Regions from separate parts of the Halomonas sp. HL-93 genome, predicted to be linked through region 2. Evidence: predicted binding sites of a transcription regulator. Region 2 holds the regulator's gene; the other holds the start of a gene.
The links. Region 2 encodes FliA, which starts transcription of late flagellar genes. Its sites were predicted from a motif close to CTAAAGTTNNNNNNNNNNCNGCCGATA; they were not measured.

Region 1 (5,807 bases), 900 kb from region 2:
CTGGCTAAGCGCTGACAGTGGCGTTTTTTCTGGCTGACTGAAAAATCTTTGTTACCGGCGCGTTGCCGTACCAAAGGTGTTAGTGCGGTGATCAGCCTATCAGTAGCACGATCAAGGTGATGCTTGTCTTCGCCTACCTGCCAAGCACGAGCCACATAATCCTTGTAAAGTACTTCATCATCGAAAAAACTGATAACTGAATCAACGAGCGGTTGAAGCTCCTCGTCGCTTAGCAGGTGTTGATAAGGTTCTTCATAGCAAGCATCTGGGAAGTCAAAGGTAATCCCGGCATCGCCAACCATTTCAGGCATACCACCACGATTTGTAATTAGCGCTGGAATGCCATTGAGCATGGCCTCTGCCAGCACGCGCCCGGAGCTTTCCCACCATAGGCTAGGAGCAACCACTACTCGGGCCCGACCGTAAGGCCCGCGCATATCGCTGGTATTAGCAGTGACGGTCACATTGTTCAATGAGCTACGCTGCCCCCCCATTCGGCGTGTAGCCTCCTGCAGCACGGCTGTCCAGTCGGCTCGCGCCTCTACCACTTCAAGCTCAATATCGGGCCTCTCCCGCTCCAGCTTTACTGCCAATTGCACAAACACGCTGGCACCTTTTTGCCAGCTCGGGTTAACAAACACAAGGCGCTTACGCTCATGGTGCTCGGCAATAAAGTTTTCCGGGGCGATGAACTTGCCCACCGGCTTGGAGATAAAACCGGTCGTATTGCGGTACATATCAGCCGTAGCCTGGCTGTCGGTAAGGATCAAATCCACATCACGACACCAGCGTGGCGCTTTATAGTTGCCGTTGGCCAGGTAGAAAGCGACTGGAATACTGCGGTCACGAGCTTCATCGGCAATCAACATATCCAGAGTTTGGCCACCATAGAACCACACAACATCCGGCTTGAAGGAATCCAGCAAATAGAGGTATTGGCTGTGCCAAAGTCCCTCCTCATGTGTCGTAAAATGATTACGGTTGTGGCTGCAGCCAACCACCAATTGATGCGTCAACGGGCCATCTTCAACTTCGACTAGCTGGTGCAGATGAGCGTTGAGATCAGGGAATTGTTCTTTCAGCCGCCCCATTCCTTTGGGGTTATCGAAAACAGTCGCACCTAGCACCTGAACTTCATAGCCACGAGCTACCAATTGCAACAACATTTGGCGCACAGTCATGCTAGCACCGCTGGACGTATCTAATAAGCAGAAAGGGTTAGCCCAAAGTATGCGGGGCTTGCGTTTTTGAGTAGTAGACGAGGAAGTATTGTTGACCATGAAGCAGCTCGCACGGAAAATTTGCAGTGTGCCTAGCTTACTTTGCTTGCGCTGCCAGCAAAGGCGCGAATGCACCCATATTTGAGTAGCTATTCTAACGATTAGGCTCGATAAGAGGCTGAAACAAGCTTAATAGCCTGTTATAAAGCTCATTTAACGACAGGTTTAACAACAAAAAACGGGGCCAACTGGCCCCGTCGTTACTTTCTTATAAACCTTAGCGACTAAGCCATTAGCCCAGCAGAGACAGTACAGACTGTGGCGTCTGATTAGCCTGCGCCAGCATAGAGGTACCGGCCTGCTGAAGAATGTTAGAACGCGTCATGTTAGATACTTCTTCGGCGTAGTCAGCATCTTCAATACGCGAGCGGGCTTCAGAAAGATTGGTAGAAGTTGTCGATAGATTGTCGATTACCGAGTCGAAGCGGTTAAGCGTAGCACCCAAGGTCGCACGATTGGTATCAAGTTCCGTAGTGGCGCTATCAACTGAATCAATTAAACTTTGGAAGTTTTGTTGTGCAGTACTACCACTGGTAGCAGTTGCATCATCAGAATCTCCAGCTGTAAATTCACTACCAGAGATACCGCCACCACTCAAACCAAGGCCCGAGACAGTAGCATCAACCGTTGCCACTTCAATAACATCTTCATCTTCAGTGTTAGAACCAACCTGAATACTTAACCCACCGCTACCGCCTCCGTTCAACAAGTCGGTACCATTGAAGTTATTGCTGTTAGCAACACGATCAATCTCTTCAAGGCGCTCATTGATTTCGGTTTCAATGGCTGCACGATCCTCATCGGTGTTCGTGTCGCTGGCACCCTGAACCGCTAGCTCACGAATACGGCCTAGGTTGTCGTTAATTTGGTCAAGACCGCCTTCCATGGTCTGAACCAGAGAGATGCCATCGCTAGCGTTACGACTAGCCTGGTCCATACCTTTGATCTGGGCGCTCATTTTGTTGGCGATAGCCTGACCAGCAGCGTCGTCTGATGCGCTGTTGATGCGTAGGCCAGAAGACAGGCGCTCTTGAGATTTGGCCAACATGGACTGAGAGTTGGACAGGTTGTTCTGGCCGATCAGGGCCGTAATGTTCGTGTTGATTACAGACATGAGATAACTCCTTGGGGATTACTTGGCCAATCAGGCCTGTTTGCGGCGCCGTTGTCGCCGTTATATTAACTAACGGCTTGTCAGGGAAATACTTTAGGTATCAGCCCGCTATTTTTGTAAAATAAAGTAACCAGCCGTTTATTGCGTATTTAAGCCCATAAGCTGCTGGGCCAAGTAGGAACTCATTTGATTCATCTGAGCCACGAGGCCATCCAACTGGCCAAACTGCTTGCGGTAGCGCTCCACGCTTCGCTCGATACTGTTTTCCATACGCAGCTTGCGTTCATCCAGGCTTTCAATTCGGAGCTCAGCACTACTCAACGAGCTTTGAATGATGCCCTCATCCGCCGTAATGGTTTCAAGCGTTGAATTTAATCGCCCTGCAAAGCCGCCTTCATCCGTATCGCCCGCAAAAAAGGCGGCGAGCCCTTCAGGGTTGTTGGCTACAGCATCATCTAGCTTGGTTTCATCAACGGCTAACCGCCCACGCTCATCAATAGCGATACCTAGTTGCGAAAGACGTGAAATATCACTGGTTCCGAAGTTTTCAGTGATATCCCGGCGTAGGCGGTCTTCAATGGTACGAACGGTGCGGTCGCCCACTAGCTCGCCCGAGGTTTCGCCTTCGCCGTTGTAGGCGGTCATTCGACCAACCGTGGACTTCATTTCGTTGTAGTTACTGACAAACTCATCAATGGCTCCTCTCAGCGCTTCTTCATCACGCTCAATCACCAGCGAAACAGGGTTTTCAGAGACAGCTGTGAGGTTAAGCGTTATCCCTTGAATAGCTTCTTCAACCTGATTGGTTTTACTGGTGATCGTAATACCATTTACATCCAACTCAGCATCTTGCCCCGCACGAAGCGTGGCATCATCCATATTGAGTTGATCCAACCCCTCAAAGCCAATGATAGAGGCCTCTTCCCCAGTATCTTTTGTGCTGAGCGCCAAGCGATAGCCCGACCCATCGTTAACGATGGAGGCGGTGACACCAGCTTCTGCATCTTCGTTAATTTGGTCTCGCACATCTTCGAGCGTGCTGCCTGCGGCAACCTCGAGCGTATGAGTGCTTAGTGGCTCAGCATTTACGTCAAACTCGCCGCCGGTATACGTTGCCCCGAAGTTAAGGGTCAAGGTGGTATCGGCAGTTGCCACCACGGTACCTTGCGCCACGCTACCTGAAGCAACGCTGCCTGCACTGGCAAGCTGGGTTACGTTAATATTATAGCGGCCCGCATTAGCGGTTTCGCTTGCGGTCGCTATCACACCGTCGCCATTGACGGTGGCTTTTTGCTGCTTAAAAGAAGCAACATCGTTCAGCGTGGCGACAGCGTCTTGCACTCTGCCCATTGCGGACTGAAGGCGTCCATAGGCAGAAATCTTGCTTTGCTCATTGTTTTGGCGCTCGATTATCGGTGTAAGCTTTTGTCGCTCCGCCGACTGGAGCTGATCCAACAAGCCGTTGAGATCAAGGCCAGAACCAACGCCGAGTGAGGTAATGGTTGCCATGTTGGACAGCTCCTAGTGAATTTATGTTGAGGTAGATGGCTTAATTAATCGGCACCAACCGCGATAACTTTAGGAAAATCCTCCTGAACGAACAAAAAAAAGCCCGACATTACATGCCGGACTTTTTTACTGCGGATATTTAACTATTTATCAGCCTGATAGCTGCACCCATTATCACCCAAGCTGTTCAGTCAGGTAAGCGCTTGTCTGGTTCATGTCGCCTACCATGCTATCCAGGGCAGAGAATTCCTCACGGTAACGCTCAACCGTTGTATTGATACGCTCCTCGGTGGTTGAAAAACGCTCACCCAGCCGCTCTAGCTGGCTTTCAGAAGACGTGATAGCGCCTTCCAGCCGACCATTAGTGCCAATTTGCTGTTCAATCGCGGTGCTTACCTGGCCTGCCAAGCCGCTGTTTTCGCTATCACCGGCAAAAAAGCTGGCAAGCTCATTGGGCTGATTGGCAATCGCGCTGTCTAGTTCGTCCTCATTGATAGCAAGCGTCCCATCGAGCTCTAGCGAAATACCCGCATCAGACAGCACATTGAAACCATCACCGTCCACCACGCTGCTGAGTGCTGTACGCAGAGAGGACTCAACGGCACGGGTAGCATTATCACCACTTAAATCAGCCGCTTCACCAGATTCAGAATCAAAGGCGGTTAGCTCGCCAATAGTGCCTTTGAGAGCATTATAATCGTCAACAAAAGCAGTAACTTGTTCACGAATCGAATCGCTATCCTGCTCAACCGTTACGGTGCTTGAAGAACCTGCTTCGGTTAGGTTCAGGGTAACTCCCTGGATCGCATCTTCTACTTGGTTAGTAGGGCTCGTGATATCAATACCGTTAACGTTAAAGGCAGCATCTTCGCCTGCCTGCACAACCTGTGCATCGCTTGTTTGCGCATCGGCTGAGAGGATATCGGAAAAGTTGGTGCTTTCAATACTGGAAGCTGCACCGGTTTCGGTTGAATTCACAGCCAAACGGTAACCATCACCGTCGTTAACGATGGAGGCATTCAGACGGCCATCACTTTGGGTGTTTACAGCGTCGCGCATGTCTTCCAGTGAGCTACCGTCTGCAATACTGATAGGGTCGATATCACCTTCGGCCAAGTTAAACGAAAGCGATTGATCACCATCAATAACCGCTTCGTCGGAAGTATCTAAACGCTCAGTAACCAAGCTGCCTGCAGAGGCAAGTTGATCGACCTGAACGTTATATTGACCCGGCTGGGCATCATCGCTACTAACCGCGCTAACACCACTGCCTTCAACATCCGTCGAGAGGCTTTCAAACGTAGCTGGGTCATTGAGCTTTTCAGCTGCACTTTGAAATTGCGAAAGGTCGCTCTTCAATTGCCCATAGGCAGAAATTTGCGCTTCTTCCGTCTCAGCTTGCTGCTGGATCGGTTCAAGCTTTGCCTGCTCTGATTCTTGTAGCTGGCCGAGTAGTCCGTTCAGGTCTAGGCCTGAACCAACACCGAGTGAAGAAATAGAAGACATAACAACATGCGCCTTGTCTGATGCATTTTGCTGCGCTAATCATGCCAATGCTTCTATTACGCCTTGAAGCCTCGCGCAGCACTTACTTCTCGTATTACCTAAACCCGTCGGCTTATTTATAAGTAACTTTAACTACCATAGCCTTTTTTTTCGTAACGATGTGTTTCCTCACCGTGAATGTTTGCTATTAGCAGAAGTTAACTGCGCCGCCCTACCCCAACATACATCAGCCCCGCCGCCTCCGCAGCGCTGGGGGTAAACAGGTTGCGCCCATCCACCACCAGTCTGTCATTCAACTGGTTGGCCAGCCATTCAAGGTCGACGCTGCGAAACGCTTTCCATTCGGTACAGATCACCAGAGCGTCAGCGCCTTTCACTGCCTGAATGCGGTCGCCGGC
Region 2 (5,807 bases):
TGACTACCTCGCCGATTAGCATGCCGCGCTGGTCGCGGGATGTGCTGGGCCAGGGCCGCCGTCTGTCGTCACTGTTTGCCCAGTTGCGCGAGCGGCTGGCGGGCTTTGACCGGCTGGAAGGCGTCTGGGACATCGCCAACTTGCCCAGCGTGTTGCAGGATCAGCGACTGGACGAGCTTCTGGAGGGGTACCCGCCGCCCCAGCGCATGCTGGGCATGACGTGGTCGCCACGCCGCAATGAACGTGGCTGTGATTGGGCAATGCCCGATATAGGGCTCGATGCAGATGGCGCCTGGATGGCGCTGCCCTGGCTACAGCACCGTCAGCCAGCCGGTTGGCAGCCGCGCATGGCAAACTTTAGTGAGCGCGATGGTGTCGCGGTCCATTTATTACCTGCCTTACCCGACAGCGAGGCATTGTCCTGGCTGGAGCGCCAATACTTGACCTGGGTCAGCTTGGCCCCGCCAGCCCTCAGGGTACACTTGCACGGCGAACGCTATGCGCTACGCCAATTGTTTGTGGAAAGCACGCTCAACCACCGCGTTAACGTGCGTTTCCGTGGCCAGCCGATGGCCCTGTGGACGGCCTATGCCGAAGTCAGCGATCAAGACGGACGGGAGTTGCTGGCGTGGTACGGCGAAGTGCGCGATCCGGAAAGTGCTAAGGTAGTCACGCGGCGTTATTGGCTTACACCTGCGCGGTTGGGCAATGAGGTGCTGAGCCTGTTGGTGACCCAACTGCAAAGCGAAGGGCTTTCAGCAATGACCCGTCGTGCCTGGCAACAGTTAAAAGATGCCGACAGTGGTGAGGTAAGCCCAGAGGTGCGATTGCTGATGGCCAGTGGTATCGCCGCCGTGGCGGGGCATCTCGACTGCGCTGACGATGAGGCCGCCAGTGCATTGCATAGTGACGTGTTGAACTTGTTGGGCAGCCGTCGGCGGCGGCGCGATACAGCGCTGCTCGATGCTCTGGTGTATGCCTTTATGGCCCGTGATGCGATCCGCCAGCTGGGTGGCGTTCACCGTGAGGGCTTGGTATGAGCGCTCATGACCAAGCCGCCGGGCTACGCAAGTGGGCCGACCTGCAGCGTCAGCAGCGGGGCGATGAAGCGCCCCCTGAGGCAACGGAATCGCCCCGGCCGATGGCCTACCGGTCGCCTGTTGTACCCAGCGCAGCGGCCATGATGCCGCCCGTCGGGCCACCTGTACCGAAAACGCCGTTAATGGTGATTGGGTTGCCCAACGCTGGGCCGGTTCAAGTACGTAAGGTTAGCGCGCGGCTAGGCCAGTGGGCTGCATTGGGACGCGCCTGGGCCAAGGACCCAGCCGACTGGGATATTCGTATTGTGATGCCGGATGCGCCCGAACTGGCACGACTTAGCCAGGATCATCGTCGCTGGGCACTATGGATACACAGCGATGCCGATGCGTTTGGGCGCATGTACCATGTATTGAAACAGCTAAGCCAGCATAACGGCCCGCAGCGTCTACTGGCGTTGCACGAGCCTAATTTGCCCAGGCAAGGTCTGTTGGAAAACCTACAGCAGGCGGCCAAGAACTATTTAGGCATCGAGCTGCTATTGTTGGCCCGCTGAGCGCGGCGAACGCCTGTAAAGCGCCTAATAAACGGGGCTAATTCGCTCATGAAAAGGAACCAAGCATGCTAGGCTATTGGCGTTATGTAATTAGCATTTTGGTACTAGCAGTGGGGACTGGCTCGTTAGCTCAGGCGGCGTCCAGCAGTTGGGTCACGCAAGTGCCGGGGCTTACGGTGGCCATGAGCGACCGCGCCAGCCGCAGTGATACGGCGCGTCCCCCAGCGGGTGTCGCCGCACCGACGGCGGTCATTGAGCGCGTCCAATGGCAATACCAGCATCCCCCCGGGGCAGCGCTTCAGTCCTGGCTATGTCATCCTGAGCGTTGTGTTCCTTTATCAGGGATGCGTGGGGAGACCCGTGCTTTATCAGGGCTAGGTGCGACAACGCCGCTGCATTTTCAGTTTGCGCTACGGCCAGGGCAGCGGCCCGTCAGCATTAAAGGGTTGCAGATGATTATAAATTATCAGTGAGTCAAGGTGGTTTAGCCGCGAGGCAAGAGGATGTATACAGCACAAGGCAGGATCGAACAAAGTGAGCTGATGACGGAGTACATGCCACTGGTAAGACGTCAGGCCTTGACGCTTCAAGTCAGGTTGCCAGCCAGCATTGAGCTGGACGACTTAATCCAGGCGGGCATGATGGGTCTATTAGAGGCCCTAGGACGCTTCGATGCCACTCAGGGCGCTACCTTTGCGACGTTTGCTAGTCAGCGCATTCGCGGCGCCATGGTGGATGAGTTGCGCACCCGCGATTGGCTGCCCCGCAGCGTCCGGCGCTCTGCCCGGGCCGTGGATGAGGCTGTCAGGCGATTGGAGCAATCGCTGGGGCGCGCCCCTGAAGAAGCAGAAATTGCGGCCTCGTTGGATATGCCGCTTGGCGATTATCAGCAACTGCTGCATGACACTAATAGTGGGCAGTTGCTGCCCTTCGAAGAGTTGGTGGCCGATGGCAGTGAGCCGTATAGTCGTGAGGCGAGTAGTTCGCCGTTCGATCATTTGCTAGATGGCCAACAGCGGGAAACGCTAGTGGCCGCCATTGAGGCATTGCCCGAGCGTGAAAAGCTGCTTATGGCGCTGTATTACCAAGAAGAATTGAATTTAAAAGAAGTAGGTGCTGTGTTGGGCGTTACTGAATCACGCGTTTCCCAACTGCATAGCCAAGCGGTGAGTCGCCTGCGCGCAAAGTTAAACGATTCGGCGTAGTCGTGACGGCAAAAACGGCGGGGAACGCGCTGCTGTTTCAACACCCCGCGCTAACGCGTCCCGTATTTAATGCTTTAAGGAGCACGACATGAATCCATCGACGCTGATAGGTATATGTGCCAGCATCCTGCTGTTGGTAAGCGTCTTGTTTTTTACTGCTGAATCGCCGGAAAGCTTCTTCAATTTACCGGGGCTCGCTATTGTGGTCACCGGTACGCTTGCCGCCACCTTTATCAGCTATCCACTTAAAGAAGTGCTCCGTGTGGTGCGTTTGGTCGGGCTTGTCTTTCGCCGCGAAAATACCTATGTGCGTGACGATATCAACGAACTGGTTTCCATGTCGCGGCTATGGTTTAAGGGCGATGTTCGCGCCGTTGAGAGAGAGCTTGAACATACCCGCAACCCGTTTTTACGTACCGGTATCCAACTGGTTATCGCCAACACCAAAGAAGACGAAATCTTCGATATGTTGCGCTGGCGTATAGCGCGGCTAAAAGCGCGCGAGCATGCGGAAGCGCAAATTTTCCGAACCATGGCCACTTATGCACCGGCGTTTGGCATGATTGGCACGCTAGTAGGCCTGGTCAATATGCTGGAAGTCATGGATTCCGGCAATCTTGACGTCATTGGCCCGCGTATGGCGGTGGCCTTGCTGACGACCTTCTATGGTATTTTGCTGGCCAATCTGGTGTTCAAGCCTGTCGCGGTAAAGTTGGAGCGGCGCACCGAAGAACGGCTGATTACCATGAATATGGTATTGGAAGGGATTTCACTGATTACCAAGCGCCGGTTGCCTTCCTTTATCGAAGAAACGCTCAATTCGTTCATCGCTAATTACCATGACGAAATCCGTGAACCTGACGTTAAGAAGCCGCGCACCCGCACAAGTGCTGCTGCCAAAGGGTAGCGGCCATGTTAGACAGGGATACGCGACAGACCTTAGAGGCGCCGCTGCTAACGGGTGGAGAGGATGATGGTTGGCTAACCAGCTACCTGGACGTGCTGACGTTATTGCTTACCCTGTTCGTATTGCTGCTGTCTTTGGCCCCGCCGGGCGGTAACGATGAGGGTGCCGCCGGCAGTGTCGCCGAGGTGTCTCCCGGCGCTATCGAAGACCTGCCCCTGGCCACCTTGGCAGCCGGTATCCAGCCGCGGCATAGTGGCGTGCAACCTCGCTTCGACGGCATTCGTATCCCCGGGGTGGACGTATCCCAAGGCCAGGAAGGCGTGACGCTGCGCATCAACGATAGGCTGTTATTCGATAGCGGGCGGGCACAGCTTACCGGTCAGGGCCGCGATCTCATTGCCAGCCTAGTGGATGTATTGAATGCCTTTGAAGGGCAGGTATCCGTCGAAGGACATACCGACAATGTGCCCATTGCGACCTCGCGCTTCCCATCCAATTGGGAGCTCTCATCAGCTCGTTCCATCGCGGTGGTTCGCCATTTAGAAAGCCAAGGGCTCAATGTTGATCGCATGCGCGCCGTTGGCTATGCCGATACCCAGCCGATAGAAAACAACGCCACGTCGCAGGGACGAGCCGCTAATCGACGGGTTGAACTTGTGCTTAGGCAACCGTCAGCGCGCGAGTAAATAACCTCTTACAACCCTTACGAAGCCTGCTGACACAGGGCCTGCATGCGCGCCAGCGCTTCCCCTGCGCCCTCCAGGCTAAACGTCATATACCAAGGCTCTTCATCGCCTTGATCAAAGCCCAGGAATATCCGCTCACCGTCGCTCATGTCGGCGATTAAAGCGTCGATATCGTTTAAATAAAAGTGGGCATAAAAGCCGTTATCGGCGCGCTCGGTAATAAATTCGGCAACGCTGTTGAGTCGTTCGCGCTCATCGACGCGTAATCGCGCGGGTACCAGATCGTCCGCCCGGCTTTCTCCTTGGGCGGCGTCCAGCTCAACGCGCATTTCCAGCCACGGCAAATCGCATACGCCTTGGGTGGCGTTGACGCTCAAGGTGGCATCCGAGTAGCTATGGGTCTCCACCGCACGAAAATGCCGCTCTTCACCGAGGGTCAATGACATTGACTGCCAGTGACCGTGGGCTTGATCGTCTTCGACGTTAAACGATACGGCATAAGCCGATGGCAGCGATAAGACCAACGCCGCGCCAAGCGCGGGGTAAGCAAGTGCTGAATAAAAGCGGGACATTAACGGCATGAACAGGCCCATCATCTGGAAAACCCTTAGCCTATCGTCTGATGGCCAAGGGCAAAAGACTAACGCGCTGATTTTTCTATATATGGTAGAAAAAGTGTGAAAAAACGGCCGATGTAGTGCAAAGTCAAGGCTATACTTCATTTGATTGCCCCGTATAATCGTGCTGATTAACGCGCCATTTCCACCGCCGTGAAGGAGTTTTGCGACATGAGTACTGCTACCCAGGCTATGAACACTTCGAACGATGTCCCACTGCAGGAGCCGTCGCGAGAAATTTGGGACGCTAAATATCGTCTCAAAGATCGTCATAGTCAGCCGGTGGATCAGGACCTGGGCGCAACCTTCGAGCGGGTGGCGAAAGCCCTGGCGGAGGTGGAAGGCGATAAAGCCGATGAGTGGCTGCCCAAATTTCGCTGGGCGTTGGAACACGGCGCGATTCCCGCCGGGCGAATCCTCTCAAATGCCGGCGCTGAAGCCTATAAGCCAGCGGTGAGCCTGATTAACTGCACGGTGTCGCGCACCATTCGCGATTCAATGCGCGATATTCTGGATTCCGTAGTGGACGCGGGCATGACGCTCAAGTCTGGCGCGGGCATCGGCTACGACTTCTCGACGCTGCGGCACAAAGGGGCGTTTGTGTTTGGCGCTGGCGCGGGCACCAACGGCCCGCTGGCGTTTATGGATATCTACGACAAGATGTGTTTCACCGTGGCCTCCGCCGGCGGCCGTCGCGGTGCGCAGATGGGCACCTTCGATGTCGGCCACCCCGACGTGCGTGAATTTATCCAGGCCAAGCGCGAAGCCGGGCGCCTGCGTCAGTTCAACCTCAGTCTG

Region 1: a site for FliA is predicted at 2,465-2,491, ahead of GA0071314_RS02700 (flagellin N-terminal helical domain-containing protein). Genes of this name have one in related genera too.

What each region holds. Positions count from the first base shown of each region.
Region 1 covers NZ_LT593974.1:603,044-608,850, reverse strand. Annotated here, with positions in the region: gene GA0071314_RS02705 (glycosyltransferase) at 1-1,181, opposite strand, end outside; gene GA0071314_RS02700 (flagellin N-terminal helical domain-containing protein) at 1,513-2,394, opposite strand; gene fliD (flagellar filament capping protein FliD) at 2,533-3,903, opposite strand; gene fliD (flagellar filament capping protein FliD) at 4,078-5,409, opposite strand; gene GA0071314_RS02685 (UDP-glucose dehydrogenase family protein) at 5,607-5,807, opposite strand, start outside.
Region 2 covers NZ_LT593974.1:3,850,385-3,856,191, reverse strand. Annotated here, with positions in the region: gene flhF (flagellar biosynthesis protein FlhF) at 1-1,040, shown strand, start outside; gene GA0071314_RS17910 (hypothetical protein) at 1,037-1,594, shown strand; gene GA0071314_RS17905 (flagellar protein FlhE) at 1,660-2,067, shown strand; gene GA0071314_RS17900 (RNA polymerase sigma factor FliA) at 2,098-2,799, shown strand; gene GA0071314_RS17895 (motility protein A) at 2,888-3,706, shown strand; gene GA0071314_RS17890 (OmpA/MotB family protein) at 3,712-4,392, shown strand; gene GA0071314_RS17885 (hypothetical protein) at 4,410-4,988, opposite strand; gene GA0071314_RS17880 (adenosylcobalamin-dependent ribonucleoside-diphosphate reductase) at 5,181-5,807, shown strand, end outside.